DNA from 3 places in the Paenibacillus sp. RC73 genome. Region 2 is predicted to be linked to each of the others. Evidence: predicted binding sites of a transcription regulator. Region 2 holds the regulator's gene; each other region holds the start of a gene.

Region 1 (5,595 bases), on a different contig from region 2:
TGTCCGTACATCTCCGCCAGACGAATAATATCTGCTTCCGGCACGCCTGTAATGCGTGAGACCCGCTGTGGAGTATATGCCTTCACATGCTCGCGCAGTTCCTCATGACCGACCGTATAGCGGCGCAAAAATTCATCGTCCGTCAGCCCTTGCTCGAACAGTACGTGCATAACACCCAGCGCGAGCGCGGTATCTGTTCCCGGGTATAGCGGAATGAACCAATCCGCCCATTGCGCTGTCCGATTGCGGTGGACATCAATGACGATCACCTTGGCACCTTTTTTACGTGCCTTCTCAGCCAATACCACTTGATGCATATTGGTGCTGATGACATTTCCACCCCATACAATAATGAGGTCAGCATCCTCTGTATCCTCCGGACTGGTGCCACCCTTAAAACCCATGACGGATGCCCAGCCTTCATTCCCAGCCACACTGCAAATCGTCTGGTCCAGTTGGCTTGAACCCAGCGCATTGAAAAAACGGCGATCCATCCCGTCCACACTCAACACGCCCATATTGCCGTAAAAGCTGTAGGGGAGAATAGATTCCGGTCCGTCCGTGCGAATCAGTTCCTTGAAGCGGCCTGTAATGGTATCCACTGCCTCCTCCCAGCTAATTCGTTCGAACTTCCCTTGCCCCTTGGGACCTACACGCTTCAACGGATAGAGCAGCCGTTCGGGGTCATACACTCGCTCCGTCATATTGCGAACTTTGTTGCAAATGGCCCCCTTCGTAATAGGATGATCCGGATTACCGGTCACCTTGACGATCTTTCCATCTTCCTTGTGAAGCAGGAGCCCGCACGTATCCGGGCAATCCAGCGGACATACAGCCGGAAAAATACCGTCCGTACGCTCCGTCACTCGCTGCCTCCCTTGCAAGTCTTGCTGAAGCACAGCCTCAGGAGACGCGCTGTTGCGATGATCCATGATGTTGATGCTCCTTTCCATTACCGTTTCCAAAAATTACACTGTTCTTATCATATATACAGCTATGTCCTATGGCAAGAGAAGGATTTTTCCAACCCAAATCCGTCCACAAAGCTCAAAAAATCCGCTTGCTGCTCACAGCAAAACGGATTTCTAATATTCTATATTATTTTTGACAATACCTGTTTCAGTAATGAATACCAAGGGTAAAAGAGATCAAGGCATTATGGACGAGAGCACACTCATCCTCCATGCCAAATCATGGACCACTCCCAAAAAAATCCGCCATGACAGGTTTCGTTCCCCCGGACCTGTCATGGCGGATTTACTTTGTTCCCATTTTTCCAAAGCGCTGCTTAATCAAGCATGGTCACTCAACGGAGTTGTTGCAGTAGATGAAGATGCCTGAGATGAATCATTCACAGAATGTACAGCGGAATGAGGCTTTTTCAAATATGCCAACCAGTAAGCTCCAGCTACGAACATGCTTCCTCCCACCAAATTCCCCAGCCAAACCGGAATGAAGTTCATGACATAATCTGCCCATGAAAAATGACCTGCGAAAATAGCCGCCGGAATCAGAAACATATTGGCTACAACGTGCTGGAATCCGATAGCTACAAAGGCCATCGTCGGGAACCAGATCCCCATAATTTTGCCACCGATCGAATCCGTGCTATACGCCAGCCATACAGCCAGCGCTACCAGCCAGTTACATCCAATACCGGATATAAACGATTGCAAAAAGCTTTCATGCAGCTTGTGTCCCGCCATATCCACCACTTTGTCCAAATAAGGTCCTGTCTCGGTTAAACCCAGCACATGACCAAAGAAAAAGGCAACAAACAACGCGCCCGCAAAATTACTAAGCGTAATAATCGCCAAATTACGGAACATCGCCCCGGTCTTGATCCGTCCTGCCCATCTCGCCAGTGGCACAGCCATCATATTACCGGTCAGCAATTCTCCGCCTCCGATCAATACCAATACCAGACCTACAGGGAACACGGCTGCTCCAATAAAAGTAGCAATACTTCCCCATTCTTTGGGCGCGCTTGCGATAACACGTATATCCAGCAAAAATCCAAGCGCAATAAATGCACCTGCCAAAAATCCCAATACCACTGCCACAGTCCATGGATTGTTCGCTTTGGCCACTCCTGTTTCCACCGTCTTTTCAGCAATCTGCCCCGGTTTATAACTTGCCATATATTCCGCTCCTTTAACATCTTTTCACTCGAATGTTCTCTCTCATATTTTATTTAAAATCAGTGATTTTGTTTGTGAAAAAAATCACTTTAATGAATATTAAAAAAACAGCCCTTGGATAAAGGACTGTTTTTCGTGTATTCTTGCATCTACCGCGCCACTAAGTGCCTATGATTTAGTTATATTCTTCCTTTTCAACTGCCCTCAGGAACCAAATAACTCCTCCGAGTCCTACCAGCGCCACGGCTACAAGAAAAAGGATATAAAACAAATCCATAAATCACTTACCCCCTAATCCTTATGCTCTCTATATTGTACTATAAGGATTCATCTGTACGTCTCATATTGTTGACAAACTTATGAACAATGTCACAGACAAAATGAATTATACGGTAACTGGCTTCCGTTCAGATATCAGCGGCAATGCTTGCAAACCCGCTGCATTCAAGAAATTCCAAGGCTTATTATAATGCGGCTGGAAGAAGAAATCCACAAAGGCCAGTTGATCAATGGTCATATGATTTTGGATCGCCACCGACAGGGTATTAATCGATTGGGTCAAATCTACCTTCGACATAATTTGTGCCCCGACAATTCTCCGTGTTTCCTGCTCATATACAACCTTCAGCAGTACCTTTTCCGAGGTTGGCATAAATTCAGGACGGTAGCTGTCCTCAATGGTTACAGCCTCTACAGCCATGCCTTCGTCCGCTGCTGCCGCTTCCGTCAAACCTGTTCCTGCAATATTATCTTCATAAATTTTAATACCCGAAGTTCCCTGTGTTCCCATATAGGCAATGGTCGGCTGAACCAAATTGCGTGCCACCAGCGTACCCATACGAACAGCGTTGGTTGCCAATGGAATATAAGCCGTTTTGCCTGTCGGGTTGTAGCGTATTGCACAGCTATCGCCTGCGGCAAATACGTCCGGGCAGCTGCTTTGCATATAATTGTCCACAATGATCGCGCCGTTGGGCAGCATGTCTACCTGACCTTTAAGCAGATCCGTTTGAGGACGGAAGCCGATGCAGAGAATAACAAGCTCTGTTTCATATTCTCCTTTGGATGTAACCACTTTATTCACCTTACCGTTACTTCCTTCAAAACGGCTCACTGTTTCTCCCAGCACCAGCTTGATGCCATGTTCCTTCAAGGAACCTTCAATTCGGTCTGTATATTCCGGGTCCAAATATTTATTCAAAATACGATCCGCGCTGTCAATCAGCGTAACGTTCTTACCGTTCATTTGAAAAGCTTCCACCAGCTCAACACCAATATATCCGGCTCCGACAACTGTAATGTTCTGTACATGCTTGGCTTTCTCAATGATGTCATTGGAATGATTATAGTTTTTGCAGAGCAGAATATGATCGAGCTCAATACCTTCCAGCTTCGGAATAATAGGCCACGAGCCTGTAGTTACAATCAATTTATCAAAGGTGTCCGTGAATTCTTCTCCTGTTTGGAGATTGCGTGCTTGCAGCGTTTTACCTGCTGTATCGACATTCGTTACCTCATGAAGCATCTTGGTCACGGCACCCAGCTCAGCCAGTTCATTCGGGGAAGAATAAAATAATCCGTGCGGATCTTTGACGACACCACCTACGTACAGTGCAATACCACAGGATAAAAACGAAATATTGTCATTACGCTCGTAAACGGTAATTTCTGCATCTGGATAGCATTTGGCTGTGTTGACGATGGCTGCCGTACCTGCGTGTGTACATCCGATAACTGCTACTTTCATGTTGAATTCCTCCTTGGTGTGGGCATAAAATGTATAATAATTGTGAATTGTTTCACGTAACTACTTTGTTGATTGTGATTTATTTCACTTCATGCACTTATTATAGTGTGATATTTTTCACATTACAATAGCTATTTATGATATTCACAATTTGTCCACATTTTTAAAGTCAGGAAGATACAACGTCAGTCGTTTGCTGCAACACCTCTTTGCTTCATTCAGTTTTTCCCGTATGGGGCTTGATTATGCCTTTTTATCAGGCTTCCAAATGCTACTGCAACGATCAATCAAATGTGAAATACAGAAAGCAAAAAAAGGCCGAATCTCGGAAAACAACGGAGATTCGACCTTATCTAAACGTATATTTCTGACTAAGCTGGAAGCTATTACAGGAGTTGCTCGATAGCCGCTTTCATCGCCTCTGGTGATTCCTTGGGTTCAAAACGCCCCACAGGCACACCTTCACGATCCACAATGAATTTCGTGAAATTCCATTGAATCGTGCCATCTTCCTGCTCTCCAGGCTGCTGCTTTTTCAAATATTCAAACAGAGGTGCTGTATCCGGACCGTTAACGTCCACTTTAGCGAATACCGGGAAATTAACCCCGTAATTCAGTTGGCAAAATTCAGCCGCTTCCTCGCTGCTGCCCGGCTCTTGACCGCCAAATTGGTTACAAGGGAAGCCTAATACAACCAGTCCCCGATCCTTATATTCATCATATAGCTTTTGCAAATCCCCATATTGCGGGGTAAGTCCGCATTTGCTTGCGGTATTCGCGATGACCAGCACCTTACCGGTGTAGGTATCCAGAGGAACCTCCTGATTCGCTGGTGTTACGGCATGATGTGAATAGACAGACATATAGCACCCTCCTTTGTTTCGCTTGGTTTAAGTTTCATCACCTATTTTACCCAAAACGAGACAGACACGCCAACATCCCTCGACTTTAGCGAGACGCCACCACTTCGAGTCTGCGTTCTTCACGTTCTGAAACAGACATCCTTGGACACGCAAAACAATACCGCTGACCTCCACCTGTCTTGTAATATTGGCAGCAGGACGGTTTCATATATGCCTTCTCACCGGGACGGTAAGGGTTATCCAGCTCAACAAGACGAACCGTAAACGGGTTTCTTTTACGCCCGAATACCTCTCCCTCCAGCTCCCGTGTCACATAATCATAATCTTGTTCAAAATGCTCCACATCCTGTGGATCGGTTAGCGATGGCTGGACTCTATCCTTAAAATACAGCAAAGTCAGCGGAAATTGTCCCCACATCTGTCCAACAGATGCACCTCCTGCCGAAGCCATCGCCTCCAGTATCGGTCTGATCTGCAAGCTGTAAAAGTCACGCAACACCTGCTGCGCTTGACCGGATGAATGATGCTCGTCTTGCCTGTTGTTGTCCAGCTCTGTTTGGTCGATGACCTGAAAGCTGATGGCGGGATATTTCCCTTGATAACAAATATGAAATCTGAGATTGGAAACGGACAGATCGAGACGGCGTTCACACAAAGACACCATAAAATGCTGAGCAAACACAAGACCTCGCAGCTGGTTTACAAAATAAACGGCTGTGGTCAAGCCGTCTTCCGCACGCAGCAACTCACCATAATACTCCATCACAGAGCCAAGCTTATCCGGTTCAAGCCATTCTGCCACGGGCCCGGAGTATACCGCATCTTCAGGTGTGTCTGTCACTAT
Region 2 (5,595 bases):
ACGTTCCTCATCCATAGTCAGGCACTCACCGTTTTTCACAACCTGACGACCGTCAACCCATACATGGGCCACGTCTTTGGCGCTTGCAGAGTATACGGCATGAGAAATGAGATCCGTATGCGGCAAGAAATGAGCCTGATTGAGATCGAGCGCGATAAAGTCAGCCTTGTTGCCTGCTGCCAGCGCCCCTACCTCATTCAAGCCAATCGACTTCGCTCCGTACTCCGTTGCCAGACGCAACGCCTCACCCGCAGGAACTGCGGTTGGGTCCCCAGATACTCCCTTGTGAATGAGTGCAGCCAGACGCATTTCCTCAAACATATCCAGGTTATTGTTACTGGCGGGACCGTCTGTTCCGAGAGAGACGGTAACGCCTGCACGGAGCAGATCAGGCACTCTTGCCACACCGCTCGCCAGCTTCAAGTTGCTGCCCGGATTATGCGAAACCGCTACACCACGTTCAGCCAGCAAAGCTATTTCTTCGTCATTCAAATGAACAGCATGGGCAACAAGCGATGGACGGGAGAAAAAGCCGAGCTTATCCAAATGCGCAACCGGGCGCAAGCCGTAGTCGCGTACGTTTTGCTCTACTTCGGCAATGGTTTCGGACATATGCGTATGCAACGGTAAGTCCAGATCATGCGCAGCCTGCACGAATTTTTCGATAAACGCAGGCGGACACGTATACGGCGCATGTGGAGACATCATAGTCGTAATGCGACCGTCTGCTTTTCCATGCCAATTACGCGCAAAATTCACAGCCTCAGCCAGCTTGATCCGCTGCTCTTCCTCCGAACATAATCCAATCGCTCCACGCATCAGACTGGCACGGATGCCGGACTCTTCAGCTACACGAGCCACCTCGTCCATATGATCATACATGTCCAAAAAGGTGGTTGTACCGCCTTTCAGCATTTCCAGCACGGACAAGGACGTACCCCAGTACACATCCGTAGACGTAAACTTGGCTTCCATCGGCCACATTTTTTCCTGAAGCCATACTTGAAGAGCCAGATCGTCCCCATACCCGCGCAGCAGGGACATCGCCGCATGACCATGTGTATTAATCAGGCCAGGTAAAAACAGCAGCCCGTTACCATCAATCGCTTCCGTCTCTTCCTCACCCGCTGGCAAAGTCTCGCCAATATAGGCAATGCGGCTGTCCTCCACGATCATATAGCCGTGGATTACCCCCGCTTCCGATCTGTTCACGGCAAAAGAGCCGTTTTTAATCATCCATTTATTCACCGTCATGTTGCATATCTTCCTTTCCGTCTTCCAAATAATAAGCGAGGCTTAACAAATCTGTTGTAAAATCTGTGGCATGTATTCGAATATTTGCTGGTGCCTTGAGAGTGGTCGGCGCAAAGTTCAAAATCGCTCCAATCCCGCTATTTATGAGCCTGTCAGCCACGTTCTGCGCTTCAAAATCCGGTACGGTAATAATCCCGATCCGAATGTTTTGTTCCTTCACGGTCGCTTCCAGTTCATCCATTGGCTGTACGACCAGCGTATTGATCCTGGTTCCGACCTTATCTGGCACAGCATCAAATACTGCTACAATTTTCATATTGTCTTTTAAATAAGCATTATAATTCGAAAGGGCTTGCCCCAGATTACCTGCTCCGACCAATACCACGTTAATTTGCTGGTCGATTTTCAGGATATGGCGTATTTTCTCGATAAGATAAGTAACATCATAGCCGATACCCTTACGGCCAAAATCTCCAAAATACGCGAGATCCTTACGAATTTGAGCCGGATTCAAATCCAGTCTTTGTCCTAACTCCTGGGAAGAGACCGTAGCCACCTCCCGTTTGTGCAGTGCATTCAGATAACGTAAATATACGGGTAACCTCCGTACGACAGCCTCTGAAATTTTATCTGATTTCATACATGCTCCCCCTAATTGTAACGGACATGTTAAGATGTCCGTCCGTTATGCCTCTGTCTCCGGGGCGGATTGGAGCCACTCGGCGATACGGGGCACCATTTGCTCCGTCGGCATATGCTCCATTTTTGGTCCCGGTAACGAGTACAAAAAGTGCTTCCCGTAATAGGATTCAATCACACGCGTATCGTAAACGATAACAACCCCGTGGTCGCTCGCGGTACGTACTAGACGTCCAAATCCCTGTTTGAAGCGAATGACAGCCTGTGGAACAGACAGCTTCATAAAAGGATTTTTCTTCTGCTGCTGGAGCAGCTCACTTTTAGCCTCCAGCAGCGGGTGATTGGGCGGTTGGAACGGCAAGCGGACGATAGCCAGACACGTCAGCGCCTTGCCCGGAATATCGACGCCTTCCCAAAAGCTGCTGGTTCCCAGCAACACAGAAGCTTTGGCTTCCTGAAAACGTCGGGTCAGCTTGCTGCGGCTCCCACTGTCCACGCCCTGCCCCAGCACGGTGATGTCGCTGGATGCTAACGCCTCCTTAAGCGGCTCATACACCTGCCGGAGCATGCGATAGGAGGTAAAGAGAACGAGCATTCTCCCCCGCGTCGCTTGGGCAGTCGAACCTAGCGAGCTGACGAGCATATCTACAAAATGCTCATCTCCTACACTGCCCTTCACGCTCGGAAAATCCCTTGGAATGACTAGCAACACCTGATCCCTGTAGTTAAAGGGTGAAGGGAGCTGCGTAGTCATCAGCCGCCCTTGATCTGCGGCCTCCTGCAAGCCGAGCTGATCGGTCATGTACTGAAACGACTTATCCACCGACAAGGTAGCAGACGTCAGAATAATGCTCCTTTTTTTGTCAAAAAACATTTCTTTCAGCTGGCGGCTCACATCGACGGGCACCGCATAAAATTGTAGCGACTTGCTGCGGAATTGCCCGCTCGCTTCGAGCCAATATACGGTCGTCTCATCATCCATCCGCATGAAAAAGCGCAAGCTTTCCCTAATGCCTGCCAAATCCTTAAGCAGCCCCGTAATATCTGTAATGAGGCTGTCAGCCGCATAATCGTCATGTTCTTCTTTCACGTCGAGCATCAGCTTGTCGCCCTTGCGCAAAATTTCGCTCAACGTTACATAAACCTGATTTTCCAGCGCAGCAGCCTGATCCCACTTGGCAGGCTTGGCCGACGGCTTGAGACGGGAAGAAAACTGCCCTGTTTCGCCCGGTGTCGCATCACTTCGCTCCGGCAGCATACCAAACAGCTTGTCGCTCAGCAGATCCCAAGTCTCCTTGACCTCCAGCACGAGTGGATATATCTGGTCGATGGTAGAAGCCCAATCCGTCGATTTCTCATGCCCCGACTTTGCCAACTGCTGACGCAGCGAAGGCAATTGTCCGTTCTTGCTGTCCTTGAACAACCGGGTCAGCGTATGCACGAGTGTGAAATATTTCATATGCATTCCCAGGTGCTTACCAGCGACTTCCTCCAGATGATGCGCTTCATCAATCACCAGATGCTCATAGCTCGGCAACAGCTGATGACTCGCTTTTACGTCCGTGAACAGCTTCGAATGATTCGTAATGACCACATCGGCTATTCCCGCCTCGTGGCGCGCACGATGATAAAAGCATTTGCGGAACCATGGACAAGAACGCCCAAGACAGGACTCCGAATCACTGGCCACCGTTTCCCAAAAATCTCCGCCACGATTGCTCAGATTCAGTTCTTCATCATCACCGGTTTCCGTCAATGTCAGCCAGACGATCATCTGGGCCGCTGTAATTAAATCTTCCTTCGGCGTTGCGAAGTCTCTTCTGTTTATTTTATGTTCAAACTTACGCAGACACAAATAATGTCCCCGGCCCTTAAAAATGGCAGCCCGGAACGGGAACGGGATCACCTTGGTCAGCATCGGAATATCACGCTCGCGTAATTGCTCCTGTAGGTTGATCGTATGCGTACTAACCATGACTCGCTGTCCATTTTTCACACTGTGATATAGCGAAGGGAGCAAATAACCGAGGGACTTGCCTGTCCCCGTACCCGCCTCGATCAACAGGTGCTTGTCCTCACTCAGCGCCTGATTGACACCCTCAATCATTTGCGTCTGCGCTTCGCGTTCCTCATATTGGCTCAAGGATGAACGTAAATTGTCTCGCACATCATCCATGTATTCCTCAAAGGAAACGCCTGCCAGCGGATTGGGGTCGTCCTCTCTGCGAGGAGCATTTAGCTCCGTCCAATCCTCTACCTTCAGCGCAAGCTGACGAAAAAACTGATGACCCTCCAAATCCTGAATAGGATCATGCTCTTTGTCTTCACGCACCCCGTCCAAAAACCATCCGAGGTCACTGTCTTCCTCCGCGAACAAATCGCTGAGCCGCTGTATCGTAATCAAAGGCAGCGCGTGAAGCTCATCCAGACATTTTAAAAACACCTCAGCCGTAGCCAACGCGTCGCTGTCTGCCTGATGAGGTCGGTCATGCGCCAGCCCGAACTCAGAAGAAACAAAACCCAGCTGATAGGAAGATAGCGATGGAAACATGATTTTCAGAAAATCCATCGTATCCAAAATTCTGCCAGTAAACGGCAAGTACCCGCACCGATCCAAAGCGTTTTGCAAAAAATTAAAATCAAACGCCACATTATGACCGACCAGCACGACATCGTCCAGCATAGGCACTAGCTCCATCATCATCTCTTCGAGGGCAGGAGCATCCTTGACGTCATCGTCTGTAATCCCGGTCAACCCGGTAATAAAAGGCGGAATGGATCTGCCAGGGTTCACATAAGAACCGTAAATACGGGAAATGCTGTTATCATGATCTATAATTGCAAGTCCGACTTGAATGATGTCATCCGCGGACTGGGTGCCTGTCGTTTCAAAATCCAATACCGCAAATTTCATTCAACTTAATCCTTTCTTTTGACACATACAAAAATAATAACTCTGTATAACAGCATAGCAGAAGATCGCCTGTTTGGAAATTAAGACAGCCAAAAAAGACGATGCACACACCGCCTGGGAAGGTGGGCATGCCTCGTCTCGATCGGTGTCTGACAACTATAGCCAGGTCATCATGGAGCTGTCGTACCGAAGCATTTCGGCACCGGACAAACAGGCTTCCATATTGTGCAGCGGCTCGGGTAACGCAGGATCGAACTGATGCGCGAGAGCAAAACATTTTTGCGCCTCCTCTACATCAGCCTGCTTCGCCATAAGACAGCCCAAAGCATTATAGATGACCGCTTTCAGCCCGGACTGCTCTGTCAGGTGCAGCACCTTCTGAAAATGGCTCACAGCCTCCGCTGTATCCTCCAGTTGAAAATACGCCATCCCCATATACATACGGCTCTGCCAGCTGTTTGGAAAATGCTGTAGCACCTGTTCAAACTGACGGATGGCCTCAGGATACATAAGCAGTCGGTAATACCCTTGACCCCGATTAAAGGCTGGCAACTCCTTTTCAGGCAGTTCCTTTTCAGATAGCTCCGTGTCAGACATACCGGACTCAGCGGAAAAACCAGCAGTCCGCAGTCGAACCATTTTTTCCTCAAAGGCCAGCCATTCATCCATAATTCCGTCACTCATTCTCCGCAGCAAACTCCAGTGCTGTAGCAACTCCTGCCTGCGGGAGCCCTGGGCTGATGGGTAATGCTTCACGATATCATCTAACATGCTGTTCATTTCTGCGA
Region 3 (5,595 bases), on a different contig from region 2:
GGCATCCCCACAGAAGTGGGACCAGAAAGTGCAGTATCCAGACCAAACGTATGGGCAACCGATCTCGATAGTAACTATGAGAGCGGAGCTGACTTTTCGCTGGTTTCTCCAAAAATTAATTTGAATGGTGTGCGGAACGCAACACTTACCTTCAACCACTGGTTTGAAATTGAGTCCGGCTATGACTTCGGTTATGTAGAAGTGTCCAAAAATAGTGGCGACACCTGGACCGAGCTGGGCAAATTCTCTCATAACACTAATGGGAAAAAATGGACTCCAGTTTACTACAATCTGGATAGCTATACCGGCAATGAGATTCAAATTCGCTTCCGCTTGAAATCGGATAACAGTGTGAACAAAAACGGTTGGTACATTGACGATTTCCGTGTACTGGGCATTCCAGCTTCGACAGTGACCAAGGATGTAGTACCTGAGTCGAATATCAAACTGGAAAAAGCGGAAGAACAATTCCCACTGTACAAAATTACAAGCACCGAAAAGAGTGAATTCCAGGAAAAAGTGAAGCCGACGGAAACAACGGTGGACAGTGGACGTGTCGGTCTCGAAAGTCTTCCTGCCAGCGCCACAGTTACCGTACTGGAAACCGGACGTTCGGTGAAAACCGATCCGACCACAGGTAAATACAGCTTCATTCACGTAGCAGGCGATTATACGCTGAAGGCTGAAGCCTATGGCTATGAGCCTCAAACGAAGCAGGTCACGATTGAGAATAATAAAGTAATCAGAGCGAACTTTAGTCTCCAAGCGGTACCTCATGGTACGATTCACGGAGTCATTACCGATAAGCAATCCGGTGAACCGATCCGAAAAGCGAAAGTGCTTGTGCTGGAGGATGCACGCATTGCTCCGGTAGAAACCAATGAGGCTGGAGAATTTACGCTGGATGTGCTGGAAGGGACATATACATTATCCATTGCAGCAGAAAATTATTACAGCGACAGTGTCACGGTCACAGCACCTCCGAACGGCAGTGTGGAAGCGAATGTCGCATTGAAGCCATTTATCGGCTTCCAGGGGGGCATCGCTTACGATGACGGTACCGGAGAAAATGCCAGAGCCTTTAACGCGGCAGGCAACTCCTGGGCAGTCAGAATGACACCTGAATCAGAGGTGGCTCAAGTGACAGGAGCGTCGCTTCTGTTCTGGAATTCAACCTTCCCGAATCCGGGAGGAACGGCGTTCAAATACTCCGTATATGATGCATCTGGTGCGGCAGGCGCACCGGGACGTCTGCTGGCTGGTCCATTTGATGGCACAGCCGTTCGGGATGAAACACAGTGGACGACCGTACAATTCCCTGAACCCGTAACGGTTCAAGGCGACTTCTATATCGTCTATACGCAGCCAAGCGCAGGCACGCAAGCTCCGGGTCTTGCTACAGACGAGAGTGGACCCAATGCGCTTCGTAGCTGGCAAGGTGTAAGCGGCGCATGGAGCCAATCACCGGAGGATGAGGGCAATTACATGATCCGGGCGATCGTCAGATATCCGGTTAATGCGCCAACGATTACAACACCGACCAAGGCAACGTATACGAAGGAAGAGACAATCACCGTTACAGGTACTTCCCCGGCAGACGGAGCGGATATCCAGCTTTTTAACGGTAATGAACTGGCTGGTACAACCAAGGTGAAGGATCGCCAGTTCAGTCTGGCAGTCGATCTTCAGCCGGGTGCCAATCCACTGAGTGTTCAGGCGGCGGTATACGGCAAAGCAACAGATCGTTCCGAGCCTGTGGTCGTCATACTTGACCAGACTAAACCGGGTCTGATCTTGACTTCGCCAGATGAAGGAGCCCGTACAAATGCGGGTGTCGTCAGTGTAACAGGTACGGTGTATGATGAGTTCCTCACCAACTTGACGATTAACGGGGAGCCAACCGAATTTGGAAGCGACGGCAGCTTTAACAAGCGGTTGCTCATCAATGAAGGGGAAAATCAAATTACGGTAACGGCCAAGGATCTTGCCGAGAACGTAACTACGGTTACCCGTTCGGTGTATGTCGATACAGCCTTGCCGAAGCTGGAAAATATCAGTCCTGCTGAGGATGTGCGTATCACTCCAGGGCAACCGGTGCAGGTATCCTTCGACAGTACGTCCGGATTGGAGGCATCCTTCCGTGTGGAATTGCCTTTCAATCTGACCACCTTGGCCCGAAACGAAATTCCATTAAACGAAACTTCGTCAGGTCATTATGAAGGAACTTACTTCACTTCCTCTTCTCTGAGCCTGGAAGGCGGAGTCATCGTGATCCGGGTAAGGGATGCAGCAGGAAATGAAGTGGAGACGGAAGCACCCGGAAGATTGTATGTAACGAAGGGTGGAGGGCAGGACCCTGATCCGAATCCACCGACCTCTAACGAGAAACCAGTTGCAATCATTCAGGCGAATGATTCAGCCAAGAAGAACAAGAACGTTCAGTTTAACGGAAAAGCCTCACGTGATGTAGACGGTGAAATCGTCAGCTATAGCTGGAACTTCGGCGATGGCGATACAGCGTCCGGCTCCAAGGTAAAGCATAAATTTACCACAGCCGGAACGTATACCGTGGAGCTGACGGTGACAGATAATAATGGTGCAAGCGGAAAAGCTGCGCATACCATCACGATCCGTTAATAAGGTACACGGAATGTTTCTTTTAAAATAACAACAGAAGACCCACAGCAAGCCACCATTTTCGGAGGTCTGCTGTGGGTCTTTTTGAATTGTGGAACAGGTCTGGAAGCGATAGAATGAATAGAAACATATAAAGTGAATCTATTCACAATACTATTTTTTAGACAGGAGAGAATCATATGATTCATTTGCAAAAAGAAAGCGGGCGTATCCGCCTTGTGCTGGATGCCTATTTTATGGGAGAGGACATGGTCGTACTTATTTCCGGCGGCGATCAGCCGCATCTGGGAACGATTACAGCAGGCGCCAGACTGGAGCCGATCCAAACCGTTCAATTGCAAGCCCACAAGGAATTTTATATTACCGAAGAAATTGCCGTTCGTTTGCGAAAAGAGTTTGCGGGTAACTTTGCAATTTGCTGCGGGGCGCATATGGACCATGTAACGAAGGACGAAATCCGAATGTTGACGGAAATGGCTATACAATTGGGTAAAGAGCTGATCGATCAACTCAAGCAAAAACGTCTGTAACGACTGTAGCGACCTTTTTAAGAAAACTCCTGAATGAGCAGATTTCGGTATGGATATTTACTGTAAGGATACTTAAAAAGCAAAGCAAAGCCATGATCCTCGATTTGTACGGATTTCAGTGCAGTGGATGGAATCAAGCTGCGGATCATCAGAGTAACCGCACGCTGGTCTTTCTGGTTGATGGCTTTGGCTAAAGCAGAAGCAAAGCATCGATTGCGTGCCAATTCGAGATACAGCGGAAAAACGGCTCTGGCGATGGCGCGGTGAACCCTCGGCTCAAATGTAAACTGCACCGTACCGGGTGGAATCGTCGTTCCGTTCGTATAATACAGCATTGGTGGCTGGGCCAAGAAGGAGATAAAATAGCCGATGCCATTCGTGCCCAGTCCTTGCTTGGCAGCAAATGGCGCTACCGAGCAGAGAAGGGCCTTCATCCGATCCAAATTGCCATGCACTACAGCACGTGACCATTGAACGGCGAAAGAACGACGGGTGGCAATAGCTTTGTAAAATGGCAGCATGGCGGCGGATATTTTCCTGAGCATGTCAGCATTTAAGCGTTTGTGAGGCGAACACCTTCTGCGGGATGTTGCACGATATACCATAGCTCCGACCTCCTAGGCAGGATGCTCTCAGGGAGCGCATTTTATCAGTAATAGGTAAAATACTGTATGCCCGATCACTACGAAAAGTGATTATGTATCCATATTTTGTTGCTAATAATTAACTGTTTTTAAAATTTATTGGTCGAATTTCTGATCATAGAATTTTTCTTCAATTTCTAGTGATGTCTCTATCGCTTTCTTGTTTAATAAATGTGAATAAGTATCTAATGTTATAGTTACACTTGTATGACCCCATATCTCAGAAACTACCTTTGGATGTATCCCGATGGATAACATTAGTGAAGCTGCTGTGTATTCAATTCCCAAAGATTATTTTCAGAGCATACTAACAACAATGGCACTGGTATTTTGATACCAGTGCCATTGTTCAGGCATTTATTCACTTTTTTTCGTAAACTCTGATATTTACCCTAGATAAGCTTTTCATTCAACCACAATATGATTATTATCCACAATCACTTTGTTGTTACTTTTACTTTATAAGGATAAGTTTCACCATCCTCTTCAATATTAAAATGTTTAATTTCATCTGGAGTTGCGGATACAACCAAATAAACAGATTTTTCATCTCCTTGCAAATTCAATGAATTTTTCCCTTTGTTCCACATTGTAGAATATCGGGTATCCCCCGAATGCGTTACGGTAACAATGCTAGCTCTCCAATCAGCGCCTTTTGCTGTGCTTGTTCCTTGGAAATCAATGGTAACGGAAGCTTTGCTCAAATCAACATCTAAAGGAACAATGTTGTAGCCTGTCTGTTGTGGAGCCTTGTTTTCAGGGACGGTCATCCAGCCGCCTTTACCACTTTTCAGTGTTGTATATATCTTTTCATAATTGCCGTTAGTTCTCAAAAGTTCATCTAAATGTTTCAAATAATATTGTTGGCTCTTGAAGTCCATAGTTACCAATCTTCTTGCCATTCCACCCAGTAATTCTTTAGTAGAAACTCCAGTTACCTTTTCCATAGATTCAAAGTAGGTCGTATCTTTTCCGCCGTAAGACAATAAATCCAACATTGCTCGATGGCCAAGTCCGTTGATGTGATCTGGATTTTCATTAATATACAGGAGAATAGGCCATGCATCGTACCAATTCTTTACATGTGGAAAATGTGATTCCGAATTCAGTATAAAGGGGGCAAAAAAGTCAGAGTCTGGACCATATACCGTTCCACCATAACTGTAGTAATCGCTACCCAAATATTCATTACGCAAGAAGTTAGCTACCGCTTCATACCACTCATAAGGGACCTCTCCTCCATTATGATAGGTAAATACATGGCCTAATTCATGAGGAACTACCCAGCTTGGTGGGTCTACACGCATCGCAGCCGGCATCATGACCATGTAAGCAAATGCATCGTTGTCTACTGACATATAAGCCCAATCTTCGTCAATCTTTTTCAGTCCAGTGCTCGCAATGTAAATGTTCGTTTTATATTTTCCAGTTAAATTTGGAGAAGTTCCGATATCCCCCAATCCAAATTTATCCATGTAAAATGAACGGATACTTTCGAGGTTGGCCAAGTTGCCTTGAACAAAATCCCTATTTACTGTTCCAGTTGTATCTCTGTTTCCCCAAATAATTTGAAAATGCTCGGAGGTAGCACGATTTACAGAAGAATCAGATAAAGAATAAAAAGCATCTCTTGCCTTGTATTCGTTTGTATTCTTCGTACTTTCTGTAGTGATAACGCTTTCATAACCTTCAGCTTTTGCCGTTTTGGCAGTGCCTAGTAAATCAGCTACTGCCCCATAGCTTGTTACATTCAATAATAATAAAACCATTAACAAGCAGCATAC

What was found. Region 2 encodes Rex, which represses fermentation and respiration genes when NADH is low (regulators of the CRP and FNR family bind a similar motif). Its sites were predicted from a motif close to TTGTGAAATATTTCACAA; they were not measured.
Region 1: the regulator Rex is predicted to act here: its motif matches at 2,214-2,231, upstream of ABH897_RS09000 (formate/nitrite transporter family protein).
Region 3: the regulator Rex is predicted to act here: its motif matches at 2,771-2,788, upstream of lpdD (prenylated flavin chaperone LpdD).

The regions. Positions count from the first base shown of each region.
Region 1 is NZ_JBIYCV010000003.1:462,646-468,240, reverse strand. Features, by position in the region: gene ABH897_RS09005 (molybdopterin-containing oxidoreductase family protein) at 1-932, opposite strand, end outside; gene ABH897_RS09000 (formate/nitrite transporter family protein) at 1,293-2,141, opposite strand; gene ABH897_RS08995 (FAD-dependent oxidoreductase) at 2,527-3,888, opposite strand; gene ABH897_RS08990 (glutathione peroxidase) at 4,275-4,751, opposite strand; gene ABH897_RS08985 (hypothetical protein) at 4,837-5,595, opposite strand, start outside.
Region 2 is NZ_JBIYCV010000002.1:553,559-559,153, reverse strand. Features, by position in the region: gene ABH897_RS06245 (amidohydrolase) at 1-1,254, opposite strand, end outside; gene ABH897_RS06240 (redox-sensing transcriptional repressor Rex) at 1,241-1,894, opposite strand; gene dinG (ATP-dependent DNA helicase DinG) at 1,940-4,807, opposite strand; gene ABH897_RS06230 (tetratricopeptide repeat protein) at 4,964-5,595, opposite strand, start outside.
Region 3 is NZ_JBIYCV010000008.1:95,611-101,205, reverse strand. Features, by position in the region: gene ABH897_RS19505 (S8 family serine peptidase) at 1-2,637, shown strand, start outside; gene lpdD (prenylated flavin chaperone LpdD) at 2,817-3,167, shown strand; gene ABH897_RS19495 (hypothetical protein) at 3,185-3,772, opposite strand; gene ABH897_RS19490 (DUF6055 domain-containing protein) at 4,249-5,595, opposite strand, start outside.